Regions from separate parts of the Streptomyces sp. NPDC031497 genome, predicted to be linked through region 1. Evidence: predicted binding sites of a transcription regulator. Region 1 holds the regulator's gene; each other region holds the start of a gene.

Region 1 (6,453 bases):
TCGTGCCCCTCGTGCCCCTCGTACCCCTCGCGCCCTTCGGCCTTGCCCGACAACGCTGTCGACGCGGCGGCGAGTTCCGCCGTGAGGGTCTCCACCAGCTGCCCGGCGGGCAGCGGGCGGGCCAGCCGGTGGCCCTGCCCGGCCCACAGGGCCATGCCCTGCGCGTCCTCGGCCTTGGCGGCGGCCTTGCGCAGCGGGGAGGTCAGGTGGTGGACCTCCGGGTAGGCGGCGGGCGCGTACGGGCCGTGCTCGCGCATGAAGCGGTTGACCAGCCCCCGGGCGGGCCGCCCGGAGAACGCGCGGGTCAGTTCGGTCCGGATGAACAGCGGGTCGGTCAGCGCCCGCTTGTGCAGGTCGGTGGCGCCGGACTCGGGGGTGGCGAGGAAGGCCGTACCCAGCTGGGCGGCGCTCGCCCCCGCGGCCAGCACGGCGGCGATCTGGCTGCCGCGCATGATGCCGCCGGCGGCGACGACGGGGATGCCCACCGTCTCCCGTATCTGGGCGACCAGCGACAGCAGCCCGATCCCGGAGCCCTCGTTCTCCTGCACGTCCCGGTGGGTGCCCTGGTGACCGCCGGCCTCCACGCCCTGGGCGATCACCGCGTCCGCCCCGGCCCGCTCGACGGCGAGAGCCTCCTCGGCGGTGGTCGCGGTGACGAGGGTGAGGGTTCCCGCGCGGCGGAGGGAGTCGAGGACGTCCTTGCCCGGGACACCGAAGTGGAACGAGGCCGCGGCCACCGGGTTGTCGAGCAGCACGGCCAGCTTGGCCTCGTACCCGTCGTCCCGGCCGCTGTCGGGGTCGCCCAGCTCGGTCTTGTACCAGGCGGCCTCACCGGCCAGCTGATGCGCGTAGATCTCCACGGCCCCGGCCTCGGCGTACTCCGTCTGCGGCATGAAGAGGTTCACCCCGAAGGGACGGCCGGTCAGCCCCCGCAGCTGCTTGATCTCCTGGTACATCCCGTCGGCGGTCTTGTACCCGGCGGCCAGGAACCCCAGCCCGCCCGCCTCGGACACGGCGGCGGCGAGCTGCGGCACGGAGACCCCGCCCGCCATGGGGGCCTGCACGATCGGAAGGGGAAAGAGATCGGTCAGCGCGGAGGACATGACGGCATGTTGTCACGTCCTTTGAACAAGACCGAATCGGGCCGTACCCCTGGCACATGCCAGACATGTCCGGGCAGCGAAGGGGCCGCGCCCCCGCACGGCGACCCGCCGGCGCCCGTACGACGGGCCGCCGGCGCCCGCCGACGGGTCAACGCCCGTTGAACGCGTCCTTCAGCCGGCTGAACAGTCCCTGCTGACCCGGCTGGAACTGCCCCGTCGGCCGTTCCTCGCCGCGCAGCTTCGCCAGCTCGCGCAGCAGCCGCTCCTGCTCGGGGTCGAGCTTGGTCGGGGTGGTCACCTCGACATGGACGATGAGATCGCCGCGCCCGCCGCCGCGCAGATGCGTGACACCGCGCCCGTGCAGCGGGATCGACTGCCCGGACTGCGTGCCCGGCCGGATGTCGACCTCCTCCATCCCGTCCAGCGTCTCCAGCGGCACCTTCGTACCGAGCGAGGCCGCCGTCATCGGGATGGTCACCGTGCAGTGCAGATCGTCGCCGCGCCGCTGGAACGTGGAGTGCGGCAGCTCGTGGATCTCGACGTACAGGTCACCGGCGGGACCGCCGCCGGGCCCGACCTCGCCCTCACCGGCGAGCTGGATCCGGGTGCCGTTGTCGACACCGGCCGGGATCTTCACGGTCAGCGTCCGCCGCGACCGCACCCGCCCGTCACCGGCGCACTCGGGACACGGCGTCGGCACGACCGTACCGAAGCCCTGGCACTGCGGACACGGCCGCGAGGTCATGACCTGGCCCAGGAAGGACCGCGTCACCTGCGAGACCTCACCACGGCCCCGGCACATGTCGCACGTCTGGGCGGAGGTGCCCGGCGCCGCGCCCTCACCGTTGCAGGTGTTGCAGACGATCGCCGTGTCGACCTGGATGTCCTTGGTCGTACCGAAGGCCGCCTCGTCGAGCTCGACCTCGATCCGGATCATGGCGTCCTGGCCGCGCCGCGTACGCGACCTCGGCCCGCGCTGGGACGCGGTACCGAAGAACGCGTCCATGATGTCCGAGAAGTTCCCGAACCCGCCGGCCCCGAAGCCGCCCGCGCCCGCGCCGCCGCTCTGCGAGAGCGGGTCGCCGCCGAGGTCGTAGACCTGCTTCTTCTGCGGGTCGGAGAGCACCTCGTAGGCGGCGTTGATCTCCTTGAACCGCTCCTGGGTCTTCGGATCCGGGTTGACGTCCGGGTGCAGCTCGCGCGCGAGCCGACGGAAGGCCTTCTTGATCTCTTCCTGCGACGCGTCGCGGCGCACGCCGAGAACGGCGTAGTAGTCCGTGGCCACTTACGACTCCGCCAGGATCTGTCCGACGTACCGTGCCACCGCTCGTACCGCTCCCATCGTTCCCGGGTAATCCATGCGGGTCGGTCCGACCACGCCGAGCTTGGCGACTGCCTCGCCGCCCGAACCGTAGCCGACCGACACCACGGACGTTGAGTTGAGTCCCTCGTAGGCGTTCTCGTGACCGATGCGTACGGTCATGCCCGAATCCCCTGCCTCGCCCATGAGCTTGAGGAGGACGACATGCTCCTCCAGGGCCTCCAGGACGGGCCGGATCATGAGGGGAAAATCATGTCCGAAGCGGGTGAGATTGGCGGTGCCGCCGATCATCAGCCGCTCCTCGTTCTCCTCGACGAGCGTCTCCAGCAGGGTGGAGAGCACCGCCGAGACAGTGCCGCGGTCCTCGGCCTCGAAGGCGTCCGGCAGGTCCTCCACCAGCCGGGGCACGTCCGAGAACCGGCGTCCCGCGATCCGGCTGTTGAGCCGCGCCCGCAGATCCGCCACGGACGTCTCCCCGAAGGGCGCCGGGCAGTCGACCATCCGCTGCTCGACCCGCCCGGTGTCGGTGATCAGCACCAGCATCAGCCGGGCCGGCGCGAGCGCGAGCAGCTCCACATGCCGCACGGTGGACCGTGTCAGCGACGGGTACTGCACGACCGCGACCTGCCGCGTCAGCTGCGCCAGCAGCCGCACCGTCCGCGCCACGACGTCGTCGAGGTCGACGGCGCCGTCGAGGAAGTTCTGGATGGCCCGCCGCTCGGGCGCGCTCATCGGCTTGACGCCGGCCAGCTTGTCGACGAACAGCCGGTAGCCCTTGTCGGTGGGGATCCGCCCGGCGCTGGTGTGCGGCTGGGCGATGAACCCCTCGTCCTCCAGGGCGGCCATGTCGTTGCGCACGGTCGCCGGGGAGACCCCGAGGTTGTGCCGCTCGGTCAGCGCCTTCGACCCCACCGGCTCCTCGGTGCCGACGTAATCCTGGACAATGGCGCGCAATACCTGAAGCCTGCGTTCACTCAGCATCCAGCGCCACACCTCCAGAAAGTCGTCCCCGCGGCCTTTCGGGTCTTTCGCCTGGCACTCTGCGATCCCGAGTGCCAACGTCCCCGGCCCAGTGTACGGCCGCCGGGTACCGACTGGGCAAGGTCGGTGAGGACCCGGGGCGTTCTGCCGCTAGCGTCGTGGTGTGACGGTGACTTGGGAAGAGCTGGGCTGGGAGCGGGTGGCCGAGGGGGTCGGCCGGTGCCGGCTGCCGGGCTGGGACTGCACGGCCGGGCTGGTCCTCGGGGCGGGACCGGTCCTGATGGTGGACGCCGGGTCGAGCCTGGCGGAGGGCGCGCGGTTGCGGACGCAGGCGCAACGGCTGGCCGGACGCCGTGTGACCCATCTCGCGCTCACCCACCCCCACTTCGACCACGTCTTCGGCACCCCGGCGTTCGCGGGCGTGGACGTGCACGCGGCGGCGGGCGCGGAGGCCGTCTTCACGCACGGCCGCGAGGCGCTGCGCCTGGACGCGGTCCGCAACGGCCTGCCGGCCCCGGAGGCCGAGGAGGCGGCCGACGCGCTGCCCGTGCCCCGCCGTCCGGTCTCCGGCGAGTGGACCCTCGACCTCGGCGACGGCCGCCGGGCCCTGCTGGCCGACGTGGGCCCCGGCCACACCTCCCACGACCTCGCGGTCCTCGTCCCCGGCGTCCCCGGCGTCCCCGGCGACCCGCCGGTGGTGTTCTGCGGCGACCTGGTGGAGGAGTCCGGCGACCCCCAGGCCGGCCCCGACGCCGTACCGTCCCGCTGGCCGGCCGCCCTGGACCGCCTGCTCGCCCTCGGCGGCGAGGACGCCCGGTACGTGCCCGGTCACGGAGCGGTGGTGGACGCGGAGTTCGTACGACGGCAACGCGACGCCCTGGCCGCCCGTTTCGGCGTGTCGTGACCACGCCGCCGCCGCTTCTCCTATCGTCATCCGAATGCGCCAGTACTCCGCCGACCTGACCCCGCCGTGGAAGAAGCCGAAACCGGCCCCGGAGGTGGCCGCCGAACCCGGCCTGGTCGTCGAGGAACCCGGCACCGGGTTCTGCGGCGCGGTGATCCGCTGCGAGGCGGGCACGGTGACCCTGGAGGACCGCTTCGGCAAACACCGCGTCTTCCCGCTGGAACCGCGGGGCTTCCTGCTGGAGGGCCGGGTGGTCACCCTCGTACGCCCCACGTCCGCCGCCCCCGCACGCCCCGCCCGTACCGCCTCCGGGTCGGTCGCCGTCCCCGGCGCACGCGCGCGCGTGGCCCGCGCCGGCCGCATCTACGTCGAGGGCCGCCACGACGCGGAACTGGTCGAGAAGGTCTGGGGCGACGACCTGCGCATCGAGGGCGTGGTCGTGGAGTACCTGGGGGGCGTCGACGACCTCCCGTCGATCGTGGCCGAATTCGCACCGGGCCCGGACGCGCGCCTCGGTGTCCTGGTGGACCACCTGCTCCCCGGCACGAAGGAGTGGCGGATCGCCCAGTCGGTCACCGGCGCACACGCCCTGGTGGTCGGCCACCCGTACATCGACATCTGGGAGGCCGTGAAGCCCGCGGCCCTGGGCATCGAGTCCTGGCCGCGCGTCCCGCACGGCCAGGACTGGAAGACGGGCGTGTGCCGGGCCCTCGGCTGGCCCTCGGACAACACGGGCGCGGTGTGGCAGGCGATCCTGGCCCGGGTGGGCTCCTACAAGGACCTGGAACCGGAGCTGCTGGGCCGGGTGGAGGAACTGATCGACTTCGTGACGGCCCCGTAGCCGCGCCCCTCGCCCCCGGCCCCGTCAGTCCACCAGGTCCCTGACCACCGCGTCCGCCAGCAGCCGCCCCCGCAGCGTCAGCACGGCCCGGCCGTCCTCGTACGGGCCGGTCTCCAGCAGCCCCTCCCCCAGCGCCCGCCGCGCGGCCGCCAGCCCCTGCTCCTTCAGCAGCGACAGCGGCACCCCCTCGCGCAGCCGCAGCTCCAGCAGGATCCGCTCCACCCGGCGGTCCTCGTCCGTGAGGACCTCACGCCCGGCCCCCGGTGACCGCCCCGACGCCAGCGCCGCCGCGTACGCCCCCGGATGCTTGACGTTCCACCAGCGCACACCGCCCACGTGCGCGTGCGCGCCCGGTCCCGCGCCCCACCAGTCGGCGCCCCGCCAGTACAGCTCGTTGTGCAGGCAGCGGGCGGCCTCGGAGGTGGCCCAGTTGGACACCTCGTACCAGTCGAAGCCCGCCGCGGACAGCATCTCCTCGGCGATCAGATAGCGGTCCGCGTGGACGTCGTCGTCGGTCATCGGGACCTCGCCCCGGCGGATCCGGCGGGCCAGCTGCGTGCCCTCCTCGACGATCAGCGCGTACGCCGACACATGGTCGGGGCCGGCTCCGAGCGCCGCGTCGAGCGAGGCCCGCCAGTCGTCGTCGGACTCGCCCGGCGTGCCGTAGATCAGATCCAGGTTGACGTGCTCGAAGCCGGCCGCGCGAGCCTCGGCGACACACGCCTCGGGGCGCCCCGGGGTGTGCGTGCGGTCCAGGACGCGCAGCACGTGCTGCCGTGCGCTCTGCATGCCGAAGGAGACCCGGTTGAAGCCGCCCTCGCGCAGGGCCGCCAGATACGCCGGGTCGACGGACTCGGGGTTCGCCTCCGTCGTGACCTCCGCGTCGGCGGCCAGACCGAACTCGTCGCGGATCGCGCCCAGCATCCGTACCAGGTCACCGGCGGCCAGCAGCGTCGGCGTGCCCCCGCCCACGAACACCGTGCGGACCTCGCGCGGGTCGTCGCCCAGGACCTTGCGGGCCAGGCGGATCTCGTCGATCAGGGTGTCCGCGTAGTTGTCGCGGGAGGCGAGGACACCGCCGGTGCCGCGCAGCTCGGTCGCCGTGTACGTGTTGAAGTCGCAGTAGCCGCAGCGGGTCGCGCAGTAGGGGACATGCAGATAGAACCCGAGGGGGCGGTCGGCGGCACCGGCCAGCGCGTGCGCCGGGAGCGCGCCGTCGTCGGGGACCGGCTCGCCGTCGGGAAGTGCGGAAGGCATGTCCCCCATTGTCCCGTACGACGACGGTTACTCCGCCTGGAGGACC
Region 2 (6,453 bases), on a different contig from region 1:
TGATCTCGTACGTTCTCGCCCGCCGAGTGGCGGCGTCCACCCAGTCCCTCACGCTCAACCTGGCGATGCGGCGCAACGAGGCCGAGCCCGGAAGCACGATGAGGGTCGTCACCGGTCTCGTACTCCTCGTCTACGCCGCCTCGCTCGCCCAGGGTGTTCTCATCCAGCTGGAACAGGTCAGCCGGCCGTCCGGACCCGTGCAGGACTACTCCCTCTCCCTGTCCGCTCTGACCCCGGACCGGCAGAGGGAACTCGGCGGCCTCGCCGGTGTGCGCACCCACGCCGTCATGATGAACTCCTGGGTCGACTTCGAGAGGAAGAGCCCCGAGGACGCGTTCGCGTCGTCGGCCACCGCCCTGATCGCCACCTGCGCGCAGCTGGAGCACATGGTCCAGCGCTCCCATGGCTGCGTGGACGGCAAGGTGATGAGGCTCGTCGACCCCAACTCCAGCGTCGGATCCGGCGTGAAACCGGGCACGCCGTTCCGGTTCCGCCTCTCGGGGAGCGGGACCGGGCACCTGGACATCGGCTTCCCCACCGACGGGATCGTCTACAGCGGGTACTCCGCGTCCGCCGTGGGCAACGCCGTGCTCCTCGTCCCACCGTCGGCACTGCCCGCACACGCCCGGCCCCGTGACGCCGAGCTCGTGCTCACCAGCGGCTCGGAGCCGGGCCAGGTCCGCAAGGTCCTCGACGGTATCGGGGCGATCGCCCCGATCGCCGAGGTGGAGCTGGTCGGAATGAACGTCCAGGGACTCGAACAGATATCCGTCGTCGAAACCCTGCTGGCCCTCGGCATGATCATGGGGCTGGTCATCGGCGTGGCCGCGTTCCTGGTGTCCGTGACCGATCGCGCGGTCGAACGCCGTGCGCAGGTCACCGCCGTCACCCTGATCGGCGCCCGGGCACGGACCATGCGGGCCGTGCAGTGCCTCCAGGTGGTGCTGCCGCTCGGTCTCGGTCTCGCCCTGGCGGTCGTCACCGGGAAGCTCGCCGAGTCCAGCTACCTGATCACCGGCGGTGGAGTGGTCCGCTGGGATGTCGCCGGCATCCCCCTGCTGTCCCTGGCGGTGGCGGGAGTGCTGGCGGCCGCGGCGGCGGGCTCACTGCCACTGGCCGGCCGCCGGATCGATCCGGAGCTGATCCGCCGCGACTGACCGCTCGGCTCGCCATGGCGAAAGCGGCTGCCCGAAGCAGGTCCTCGGCTTCGGGCCGCCCCTCGGAGCCGAGCGGGGAGGGCAGCCGACGAGGGCGGGCGAGCCGCACACCGCCGATCCGGATCTGCCGTCCCCTCCGCCCCCCCCAGCACGACAGCACTGTGCCCCGCCGCGGAGCGGCGGGGCACAGTGACTTACTGCTTACCGGCTTTGCCGGCGTGCCTCAGTGGGAGTGGCCGTGGGAGTGACCGGCGGCCGCCGGCTCCTCCTCTTCCTTCTTCTCGACGACCAGGGTCTCGGTCGTCAGGAGCAGGGAGGCGATGGAGGCGGCGTTCTCCAGGGCGGAGCGGGTGACCTTGACCGGGTCGATGACGCCGGCCTTGACCAGGTCGCCGTACTCGCCGGTGGCGGCGTTGAAGCCCTGGCCCTTGTCGAGCTCGGCGACCTTGGAGGTGATGACGTAGCCCTCCAGGCCGGCGTTCTCGGCGATCCAGCGCAGCGGCTCGACGACCGCGCGGCGGACCACGGCGACACCGGTGGCCTCGTCGCCGGTCTTGCCCAGGCCGCCCTCCAGCACCTTCGCGGCGTGGACGAGCGCGGAGCCACCGCCGGAGACGATGCCCTCCTCGACCGCGGCGCGGGTCGCGGAGATGGCGTCCTCCAGACGGTGCTTCTTCTCCTTCAGCTCCACCTCGGTGGCGGCGCCGACCTTGATCACGCACACGCCGCCGGCCAGCTTCGCGAGGCGCTCCTGGAGCTTCTCGCGGTCCCAGTCGGAGTCGGTGTTCTCGATCTCGGCCTTGATCTGGGCGACGCGGCCGGTGACGGCACCAGAGTCACCGGCGCCGTCGACGACCGTGGTGTCGTCCTTGGTGACCGTGACACGGCGGGCGGAGCCCAGCACGTCCAGGCCGACCTGGTCGAGCTTGAGGCCGACCTCCTCGGAGATGACCGTGGCGCCGGTGAGGATCGCCAGGTCCTCCAGCATCGCCTTGCGGCGGTCGCCGAAGCCGGGGGCCTTGACCGCGACCGCGTTGAAGGTGCCGCGGATCTTGTTGACGACGAGGGTGGAGAGCGCCTCGCCCTCGACGTCCTCGGCGATGATCAGCAGCGGGCGGGAGGCGTTGCTCTGGATGATCTTCTCGAGCAGCGGGAGCAGGTCCGCGATGGAGGAGACCTTGCCCTGGTTGATGAGGATGTAGGGGTCCTCCAGGACGGCCTCCATGCGCTCCTGGTCCGTCACGAAGTACGGCGACAGGTAGCCCTTGTCGAAGGCCATGCCCTCGGTGAAGTCCAGCTCCAGACCGAAGGTGTTGGACTCCTCGACGGTGATGACACCGTCCTTGCCGACCTTGTCCATCGCCTCGGCGATGAGCTCGCCGACCTGCTGGTCCTGGGCGGACAGCGCGGCGACGGCGGCGATGTCGGCCTTGTCGTCGATCGGACGGGCGGAGGAGAGCAGCTCCTCGGAGACCGCGGCGACGGCCGCGTCGATGCCCTTCTTCAGGGCGGCCGGGGAGGCGCCGGCGGCGACGTTCTTCAGGCCCTCGCGGACGAGCGCCTGGGCCAGCACGGTGGCGGTGGTCGTACCGTCACCCGCGATGTCGTTGGTCTTGGTCGCCACCTCCTTCACCAGCTGGGCGCCGAGGTTCTCGTACGGGTCGTCGAGCTCGACCTCGCGGGCGATGGTGACGCCGTCGTTGGTGATGGTGGGGGCGCCGAACTTCTTGTCGATGACGACGTTGCGGCCCTTGGGGCCGATCGTCACCTTGACGGTGTCGGCAAGCTTGTTGACGCCGCGCTCGAGGGCGCGACGGGCGTCCTCGTCGAACTTCAGGATCTTCGCCATGGGAGCGGTTCAGCCCTCTCGGAAAGCGTGGGTGAAACGAACCGCGCCCCTGACGCCCGGCTTCATAAGGTCGCGGGGGCCAGGGGCGCAGCTCAAAGCAGAATGTGCTTGAGGTGAACTACTTCTCGATGATCGCGAGCACGTCGCGAGCCGAGAGGACGAGGTACTCGTCGCCGTTGTACTTCACCTCGGTGCCGCCGTACTTGCTGTACAGCACGACGTCGCCGACCTTGACGTCGAGCGGCAGGCGCTCGCCGTTCTCGAAGCGGCCCGGGCCCACGGCGAGGACGGCGCCCTCCTGGGGCTTCTCCTTCGCGGTGTCCGGGATGACCAGGCCAGAGGCGGTGGTCTGCTCGGCGTCGAGCGGCTGGACCACAATGCGGTCCTCGAGCGGCTTGATGGCAACCTTGGAGCTGGTGGTCGTCACGATCCGACCTCCCCCTTCGGAGATCTCACGGGGTTAACTGTCTGAGGTGGCGACCAGGTGGATCCGTCGTCGCGGGTGCCGGACCTGCCCGTCGCGTAGTTGGCACTCTCATCTGCCGAGTGCCAGAGCCGAGACTATGACCGCGATTAGCACTCGGTCAAGCGGAGTGCCAATTACCTGCGGCGCGGCGTCGAAAAAAACGGTGACCGGGGCCGCGGTGACCACCCCTGGGACTGCCACCCCGGACCCCCGCTTTCGGCTCCGCCCCCGCCCCCGAACGCCGCACGGGCCGGGAACGCGAACGCCTCACGGGCCGGGCACGCGCAGACCGCACGGGCCGGGCACGCGGACACCGCACGGGCCGGTACGCGGCGGCGGCCGGGCCGGGACGCGGCGGCGGCGGCGCGACGGCGACGGCGACGGCGACGGCGACGGCGGCAGCGACAGCGACAGCGACAGCAGCAGCAGCAGCAGCAGCGACGACGACGGTCGGGCCTACAGGTAATCCTCCAGCCGTCCCACCGTCAGGCCGTTTTCCTGGACCCGGCGGAGCAGGCGGGTCGTGCGTTCGCGCAGGGTCAGGCCCGTGGCCTCGTCCGGGCCGACCAGGACGATGTCGCCGGGGCGCAGCCGCTTCTCACCGCGGCGGTAGGCGATGCCGTCGGCCGTCATCGCCGCGCGCCACAGGACCACCGCCGTCACCCCGCAGTCGGCCGCCGCGCGCAGGGTGGTGGTGTCGTACGTGCCGTAGGGCGGGCGGAAGAGGCGGGGGCGGATACCGAAGCGGGACTTGAGCTTCTCCTGCTGGCCGCAGATCTCGGCACGCTGTCCGGCGTAGGGCAGGCCCGGCATGGCCGGATGGTCGAGGGTGTGGTTCTGGACGCTCGCGCCGACCTCCTGGAGGCGGGCGAAGTGGCCGTAGCCCGGGCCGACCACGCTGTCCGTGAGGAACATGCTCACCGGGAGCCGCAGTTCACGGACCATGTCCACGAACCGGGGGTCCTTCTCGGCGCCGTCGTCGTAGGTGAGGAAGACGACCTTGTCGGTGGTGGTGACGTGGTCGACGACCGGCGGGAGGTCCGTGCGGAGGGCGAGCGGGTGGAGCGGGGGGTGCGGCGCCGGGAGCAGGGGCGCGGTCAGGCCCCAGCGGCGGTACGGCTGTTCGGCGGCCGGGCCGTGCGGCCGTACCCGGTCGGCCGCCTTCTTGCCCAGCCGTTCGATCGGGTCGACGGACTGGGCGCAGCCCGCCAGGAGGAGGGCGGCGGTCAGCAGCGCGGCCGTCGCCCTCGGCCGGCTCACAGGTAGTCCTCCAGGCGCGCCACCGCATAGCCCTCGCGGGTGACCTTGTTCAGAAAGCGGCGCATGTCGTCGATCATCGTGCCGTCCCAGTCGTCCTTGCCCCGGAAGTGCGTGAGCACGATGTCACCGGGGTGCAGGCCGCGGTCCCACTCGCGATACTCCCAGTGGTCGACGAACACCTCCTCGTCCCAGATCGGCGCGTACTTGATGCCGCAGGACTTGGCGGCACGCAGGGTGTCGCCGTTGTAGTTGCCGTAGGGCGGCCGGAAGACCGTCGGCGCCTTGCCGAACTGCTTCTTCATGATCGCCTGCATGCCGCAGATCTCGTCCCTCTGCTCCTCGTAGGACAGACCGGGCAGATAGGGGTGGGTCAGGGTGTGGTTGTTGAGGGTGTGGCCCTCGGCCTGCATCCTGCGGAAGAAGCCGTAGTCGTCCTTGACCAGGTAGTTGCTGAGGAACGCGGTGTAGGGGATCCGCAGGTCGTTCATCATGCGGAGGAACCGCGGGTCCTTGTTCCAGCCGTCGTCGATGGTCAGGAAGACGATTTTCTGTTTGGTCGGGATCGTGGTGAAGACCGGGGGCAGGTCGTCCTCCTCCTGCCCGTCCACCTCGAAGCCGTCGCGCGCGGTGATCCTCGGCTTCACCTTCGGCGGGGCCGGGGGCCGCAGCGGGACCGCGTCCAGGCCCCAGCGCCTGGCGGCGGCGACCAGGGCGGCGTGGGAGTCGGGGGCGGGCGCTGCCCGGTGCGGCTGCTGGCCGGCGGCGGGACGGGCGGTGGAGCCGGTGTCGGGCCCCGCGCAGCCGGACATCAGGGTGGCCGCGGCCAGCAGGCCCGCCATACCCGCCTTCAACCCTTTTTTGTCATTTTGTACGACTACTCGCATGGCGTCGGATCCTTCCAGGACCTCCCCCGGAACCGGCGCCGACACCGCCGCCGGAGGCGAACCATCCACCGACTGGCCGACAATGTCCCGGTGAACGACCTCCTCGCCCCCCTCCTCTCCCCCGAGGGCCGCGCCCTCCTCGCCGAGGTGCGCGGCACCGCGCCCGCCGACGAACTCGCCGTGGCCACCCGGCTGCGCCGCGAGCACCCCGCCGAACTGGTGTCGGCGGCGCTCACCCAGGCCCGGCTGCGGCAGCGGGCGGCGGCGAAGTTCGGGGAGGCGGACGCGGACCGCATGTTCTTCACGCCGAACGGGGTCGAGCAGTCGACGCGGGCGAGCGTCGCCTCGTACCGGGCGGAGTCTCTCCGGGCGCTGGGCGTCCGCACCATCGCCGACCTGTGCTGCGGCATCGGCGGCGACGCGATCGCGATCGCCCGTGCCGGGATCCGCGTGCTGGCGGTGGACCGGGACCCGTCGGCCGCGGCCGTGGCACGGGCCAACGCCGAGGCGCTCGGGCTCGACGACCTGATCGAGGTGCGGGAGGCGGACGTCACGGAGGTGGACACGGCCGGCTACGACGCCGTGTTCGTCGACCCGGCCCGGCGCGGCGGCCGGGGCCGCATCTTCGATCCGGAGGCCTACTCCCCACCGTTGTCGTGGGCCGTCGAGGCGGCCCGGCAGGCGTCGTGCGGTGTGCTGAAGGTCGCGCCGGGCATCCCGCACGAGGCGATCCCCGCGGATGCCGAGGCCGAATGGATCTCGGACGGGGGCGACGTCAAGGAGGCGACGGTGTGGTTCGGCGCGCGGGTGACGCCCGGCGCCCGGCGGGCGGTGCTG
Region 3 (6,453 bases), on a different contig from region 1:
TTCCACTGCGAGTAGCGGAAGATCACCGGGAACTCCGGGGAGACCGCCGCGCGTACGGCGGCCACGAGCTCGGCCGCGTACTTGGTGCGGGCGACCGGGTCACCGCCGTAGGCGTCGGTACGGCGGTTGGTGCCCGCCCACAGGAACTGGTCGAGGAGGTAGCCGTGGGCCCCGTGCAGCTCGACGCCGTCGAAGCCGATGCGCTCGGCGTCGGCCGCGGCCTCGGCGAACGCGCGGATGACGTCGTCCAGGTCCTGGCCGGTCATCGCCTTGCCCTCGCCCTCGGTGCCGTCCAGGCGGATGCCGGAGGGGCCGACGGCGGGGGCGTCCGCGAACGGGGGCTGGCCCTGCTTGCGCACCATGCCGATGTGCCACAGCTGCGGGACGATGGTGCCGCCGGCCGCGTGCACCCCCTCGGCGACCTTCGCCCAGCCCGCCAGCTGCTCCTCGCCGTGGAACCGCGGGATGCGGCTGCTCTGCCCGGCCGAGTCGTGACCGACGTACGTGCCCTCGGTGACGATCAGACCGACACCGGCGGCGGCCCGGCGGGCGTAGTACGAGACCACGTCCTCGCCGGGGACGCCGCCCGGGCTGAACTGCCGGGTCATCGGCGCCATCACGATCCGGTTGGGAACCGTGAGCCCGTTCAGGGTGATCGGACGGGAGAGGATCTCGGCCGCGCGGGAGGCGGGAGGCGTGGAGACGGTCACGTGGGGGGCTCCTCATGGTAAGTCGTAGACCGGACGGTATGTGCACACGCATTGAGTGCACATACGTGCACAACGGCCTGCCCGTACGTACCCATTCCCGCCCCCGCCCGAAAGCCGTGTGACCCCGGACACGGATTCACGGCCGCCATCGAGGCGGAAACGCCCGAGGGCGGCACCCCCTGTCGAACAGGGGGTGCCGCCCTCGGTCAGGACGAGCGATCGGCCAGAGGTCGATCAGAAGTCCATGTCACCGCCCGGCATGCCGCCCGGAGCGGCCGCGGCGGCCTTCTCCGGCTTGTCGGCGATGACGGCCTCGGTGGTCAGGAACAGCGCGGCGATGGAGGCGGCGTTCTGCAGGGCAGAGCGCGTCACCTTCGCCGGGTCGATGATGCCCTCGGCGATCATGTCGACGTACTCGCCGGTCGCGGCGTTCAGGCCGTGGCCGACCTGAAGGTTGCGCACCTTCTCGACGACGACGCCACCCTCGAGACCACCGTTGACGGCGATCTGCTTGAGCGGGGCCTCCAGGGCGAGCTTCACGGCGTTGGCGCCGGTCGCCTCGTCACCTTCGAGCTCCAGCTTCTCGAACACCTGGGAGGCCTGGAGCAGGGCCACGCCACCACCGGCGACGATGCCCTCCTCGACGGCCGCCTTCGCGTTGCGAACGGCGTCCTCGATGCGGTGCTTGCGCTCCTTGAGCTCGACCTCGGTCGCGGCACCGGCCTTGATGACGGCGACGCCACCGGCGAGCTTGGCCAGGCGCTCCTGGAGCTTCTCGCGGTCGTAGTCCGAGTCGGACTGCTCGATCTCGGCGCGGATCTGGTTGACCCGGCCCTGGACCTGCTCGGTGGAGCCGGCGCCGTCGACGATGGTGGTCTCGTCCTTGGTGATGACCACCTTGCGGGCGCGGCCCAGCAGGTCGAGGGTCGTGTTCTCCAGCTTGAGACCGACCTCCTCGGAGATGACCTCGCCACCGGTGAGGATGGCGATGTCGTTCAGCATCGCCTTGCGGCGGTCGCCGAAGCCCGGGGCCTTGACCGCGACGGACTTGAAGGTGCCGCGGATCTTGTTGACGACCAGGGTCGACAGGGCCTCGCCCTCGACGTCCTCGGCGATGATCAGCAGCGGCTTGCCCGACTGCATGACCTTCTCCAGGAGCGGGAGCAGGTCCTTGACGGAGCCGATCTTCGAGTTGGCGATCAGGATGTACGGGTCGTCGAGGGACGCCTCCATACGCTCCATGTCGGTGGCGAAGTACGCCGAGATGTAGCCCTTGTCGAAGCGCATACCCTCGGTGAGCTCCAGCTCCAGACCGAAGGTCTGGGACTCCTCGACGGTGATGACGCCTTCCTTGCCGACCTTGTCCATCGCCTCGGCGATGAGCTCGCCGATCTGGGTGTCGGCGGCGGAGATGGAGGCCGTGGAGGCGATCTGCTCCTTGGTCTCGACATCCTTCGCCTGCTCGAGCAGGGCACCGGAGACGGCCTCGACGGCCTTCTCGATACCGCGCTTCAGGGCCATCGGGTTGGCGCCGGCGGCGACGTTGCGCAGGCCTTCCTTGACCAGGGCCTGGGCGAGCACGGTCGCGGTGGTCGTACCGTCACCGGCGACGTCGTCCGTCTTCTTGGCGACTTCCTTGACCAGCTCGGCGCCGATCTTCTCGTACGGGTCCTCCAGCTCGATCTCCTTGGCGATGGACACACCATCGTTGGTGATCGTGGGGGCGCCCCACTTCTTCTCAAGGACGACGTTGCGGCCCTTGGGGCCGAGGGTGACCTTGACGGCGTCGGCGAGCTGGTTCATACCGCGCTCAAGGCCGCGCCGCGCCTCCTCGTCGAACGCGATGATCTTGGCCATGTGAAGTGGTCCCTCCAGGACTGGGGGTGAGTCTTCGGACCGCGCCCGCGCCCGCGACGGACGGCTCGCCGACCCGTGGGTTCCTTGCCCCACCCGGCCTGCGGGCCTCACCGACCCGGTCCATTTTTGTCACTCTCACCTTCAGAGTGCTAACGCCAATGATTAGCACTCGCCCATGCCGAGTGCAAGCGCCTCCGGGAGACTGGGCCGCGCGCAGGGCGGCGCACCGGGCCGCACCCGCGGGGTGCGCCGGCCCACTCGCCCCGGGCATGCCAAAGGGCTCGTAACCCATGACTCCCCATGGGATACGAGCCCTCCGACAAAGAAAGAAGAACGACGCTGTCAGTCGGCGCGTGCTTCAGCTGGTCGCGAGCCGGACCATGTCCGCCTGCGGCCCCTTCTGGCCCTGCGAGATCTCGAAATCGACCCGCTGACCTTCCTCCAGGGTGCGGTAGCCGTCCATCTGAATCGCACTGTAGTGGACGAAAACATCCGCACCACCGTCGACCGCGATGAAGCCGTACCCCTTCTCCGCGTTGAACCACTTGACGGTGCCCTGAGCCATGCCTAACTCCCCTATTACTGGCCCTTGCACAGATCCACACTTCGCGGATCCGGGTCAGACCTCACCCCCCACAGGTTTGGGGGCGTGCGCCGGAACGCGTCGACCGCGGCTGAATGTATCTGTCCAACTGCCGTCTGCAACAGGTCAATCGGACGAGAATTCTGGACGGGAAGGGTCCGGAATGTAGCAAGAATTCGGCCGAATTCAGGGCAAGTCGGGCCCCATAAAAGCCACAAAAGCCGCATATAACCCGCGCACTTTGGCTACTTCTTATCGGGTCAGCGGTATCGAATACGGGGCTCCCGACCTGGAGATCGGAACCGCGTTCCCCAACTGTACCGCGCTCAACCACACAGAATTGCCCCCTCCGCTTCTCTCGCGGAGGGGGCAATCGGGTGAACAGTCGGTGATCGGCGTTACCGAAGGTAATGTTCGGTCATTCGATCAGCCTGTCAGCAGGTCAACCGCCGGCGACGGCCGGGATGATGGAGACGCCGGCACCGTCCGGGGTGGCCGTCTCCAGGCCCTGCTCGAACCGCACATCGTCATCATTGACGTACACATTCACAAACCGGCGCAGCTTGCCCTCGTCGTCGAGAACGCGGGCGGCGATCCCGGTGTGCTTCTTCTCCAGATCGGAGATGACTTCGCCGAGGGTGCCTCCTTCGGCACTGACTTCGGCCTGACCACCGGTGTAGGTACGCAGGATGGTGGGGATGCGAACGGTGACGCTCACGTGTGAACCTCCGATCGGGACAACGCCCTGGTTTTTTACGGCTGGCTCAGGCGAGCCCGGCCTCGCGGAAAGACTCGAGATTCGGGCGAATAGTCGCCGTGAGCCCGGTCCCCGCCACGGCGTCCAGTGTCTTCAGTCCGTCACCCGTGTTGAGTACAACGACCGACTTCGCCGGATCGATCAGCCCATTCTCGATGAGCTTCCTGGTGACTCCGACCGTCACCCCGCCGGCGGTCTCCGCGAAGATTCCCTCGGTCCGCGCGAGCAGCTTGATCGCGTCGACGACCTGCTCGTCGGTCACGTCCTCCACCGCACCGCCGGTACGGCGCGCGATGTCCAGGACGTACGGCCCGTCGGCCGGGTTGCCGATGGCGAGGGACTTGGCGATGGTGTTCGGCTTCTGCGGCCGCACCACGTCGTGGCCCGCCTTGTAGGCCACCGACACCGGCGAGCACCCCTCGGCCTGCGCGCCGAAGATCTTGTACGGCCTGTCCTCGACGAGCCCGAGCTTGATCAGCTCCTGCAGCCCCTTGTCGATCTTCGTGAGCTGCGAGCCGGAGGCGATCGGGACGACCAGCTGGTCGGGGATCCGCCAGCCGAGCTGCTCGCAGATCTCGTACGCCAGGGTCTTGGAGCCCTCCGCGTAGTACGGCCGCAGGTTGACGTTGACGAAGCCCCAGCCCTCACCGGCCGAGTCACCGATCAGCTCGGAGCAGAAACGGTTCACGTCGTCGTAGTTGCCCTCGATGCCGACGAGCTCGCCGCCGTAGATCGCGGCCATGACGATCTTGCCCTGCTCCAGGTCGTGCGGGATGAACACGCAGGAGCGGAAGCCGGCCCGGGCGGCGGCGGCACCGACCGCGCCGGCCAGGTTGCCGGTGGAGGAGCAGGAGAGCGTGGTGTAGCCGAAGGCGCGCGCGGCCTCGACGGCCTGGGCGACGACCCGGTCCTTGAAGGAGTGCGTCGGGTTGCCGGAGTCGTCCTTGACGTACAGGCCGCCGGTGACGCCCAGCTCCTTCGCCAGGTTGTCGGCCTGGACGAGCTTGGTCCAGCCCGGGTTGATGTTCGGCTTGGTCGCCACGTCCGCGGGGACGGGCAGCAGCGGCGCGTAGCGCCAGATGTTCGCGGGACCCGCTTCGATCCGCTTCCGCAGCTCCTCGGTGTCGTAGGCCGAGAAGTCGTACGCGATTTCGAGCGGGCCGAAACACTCCTCGCAGGCGAACACCGGGCCGAGCGGCACGCGGTGGCCGCACTCGCGGCAGCTCAGGGCGGTGGCGGGACCAAGGTCGACGGTCGTGGAGTCGGTGGTGGTCGCAGCAGTCTGCACAGCCATGTGAGGCGAGGCCCTTTCTCCTCATCTTCCTCACGACGCATCTCGCCGTGAGACGGATTTGGCACCTTCCCTAGTCGGGAGCCTCGCGAGTGATCGACATTGATCAGCGATCCACGAGTAACCGACTGGAGGGTTGCCGGGGCTTCATCGGGCCGTATCCCTCTGCCCCTCTGGATGAGCGGTATGCAGTTGTCAACGCTCGGTGACCTCAGGACATGCGATGGTCATCGGCGTTGTTCAAGACTGTAACCGAAGGCCAGGACAGTTGAGATAGTCGTCCGAACCGCGAGATGGATCACACCTCGCAGTGTGACCGTGACAGTGAGGAGCCGCTGACTGTGCTGGAAGAAGTCGAGCGCTGGCTGGCCACCCGCTCCTGGTCCATGAACGACCGCCCGCTGCACCGGATACTCGCCGCCAAGCAGCGCACCGGTCAGTCCGTCTCCGTCGTGCTGCCCGCGCTCAACGAGGAGGAGACGGTCGGCGACATAGTCGCGATCATCCGTCACGACCTCATGCGGCAGGTGCCGCTCGTCGACGAGATCGTGGTCGTCGACTCCGGTTCCACCGACCGTACGGCGGCGGTGGCCGCGGCGGCCGGCGCCCGGGTCGTCCACCGCGACACGATCCTGCCGCGCATCCCCGCCGTCCCCGGCAAGGGCGAGGTCCTCTGGCGCTCCCTCCTGGTCACCACCGGCGACATCGTCTGCTTCATCGACGCCGACCTGCGTGACTTCTCCTCCGACTTCGTCACCGGGATCGTCGGCCCGCTGCTGACCGACCCGGACGTGGACCTGGTCAAGGCGATGTACGACCGCCCGCTCGCCGGCTCGGCCGGACAGGGCGGCCGGGTCACCGAACTGATGGCCCGCCCGCTGCTGAACATGCACTGGCCGCAGCTGGCCGGGTTCGTCCAGCCGCTCGGCGGCGAGTACGCGGCCCGCCGCTCGCTCCTCGAACAGCTCCCCTTCCCGGTCGGCTACGGCGTGGAGCTGGGCATGCTGGTCGACGCCCTGCACCTGGTGGGGCTCAACGCGTTGGCGCAGGTCGACGTGGGGGTCCGCAAACACCGCCACCAGGACGGCCAGGCCCTCGGCCGGATGTCCGCCGCGATCTACCGCACCGCCCAGCTGCGGCTGGCCCGCGGGCATCTGATCCGGCCCGCCCTGACCCAGTTCGAACGGGGCGAGGACGGCTTCGAGCCGCGCACCTACTCCGTGGACACCGAGGAACGACCGCCGATGGCGGAGAT

Evidence for each region. The regulator HrcA, encoded in region 1, represses chaperone genes, less so after heat shock. The targets are predictions, from matches to a motif close to TTNGCACTCNGNNNNNCNGAGTGCNAA.
Region 2: groES (co-chaperone GroES) is a predicted target of HrcA. The motif match lies at 3,580-3,606, and genes of this name have one in related genera.
Region 3: groL (chaperonin GroEL) is a predicted target of HrcA. The motif match lies at 2,730-2,756, and genes of this name have one in related genera.

What each region holds. Positions count from the first base shown of each region.
Region 1 covers NZ_JBVIKO010000003.1:552,314-558,766, forward strand. The annotation lists gene ACZ5K7_RS08495 (nitronate monooxygenase) at 1-1,103, opposite strand, end outside; gene dnaJ (molecular chaperone DnaJ) at 1,252-2,388, opposite strand; gene hrcA (heat-inducible transcriptional repressor HrcA) at 2,389-3,405, opposite strand; gene ACZ5K7_RS08510 (MBL fold metallo-hydrolase) at 3,569-4,309, shown strand; gene ACZ5K7_RS08515 (DUF3097 domain-containing protein) at 4,344-5,150, shown strand; gene hemW (radical SAM family heme chaperone HemW) at 5,175-6,407, opposite strand; gene ACZ5K7_RS08525 (SpoIIE family protein phosphatase) at 6,435-6,453, opposite strand, start outside.
Region 2 covers NZ_JBVIKO010000006.1:511-6,963, reverse strand. The annotation lists gene ACZ5K7_RS13875 (ABC transporter permease) at 1-1,157, shown strand, start outside; gene groL (chaperonin GroEL) at 1,381-3,006, opposite strand; gene groES (co-chaperone GroES) at 3,125-3,433, opposite strand; gene ACZ5K7_RS13860 (polysaccharide deacetylase family protein) at 3,929-4,732, opposite strand; gene ACZ5K7_RS13855 (polysaccharide deacetylase family protein) at 4,729-5,616, opposite strand; gene ACZ5K7_RS13850 (class I SAM-dependent methyltransferase) at 5,707-6,453, shown strand, end outside.
Region 3 covers NZ_JBVIKO010000004.1:408,009-414,461, forward strand. The annotation lists gene ACZ5K7_RS10490 (NADH:flavin oxidoreductase) at 1-710, opposite strand, end outside; gene groL (chaperonin GroEL) at 945-2,567, opposite strand; gene ACZ5K7_RS10500 (cold-shock protein) at 2,926-3,132, opposite strand; gene ACZ5K7_RS10505 (MoaD/ThiS family protein) at 3,593-3,868, opposite strand; gene thrC (threonine synthase) at 3,915-5,201, opposite strand; SAM riboswitch class I at 5,220-5,382, opposite strand; gene ACZ5K7_RS10515 (glucosyl-3-phosphoglycerate synthase) at 5,540-6,453, shown strand, end outside.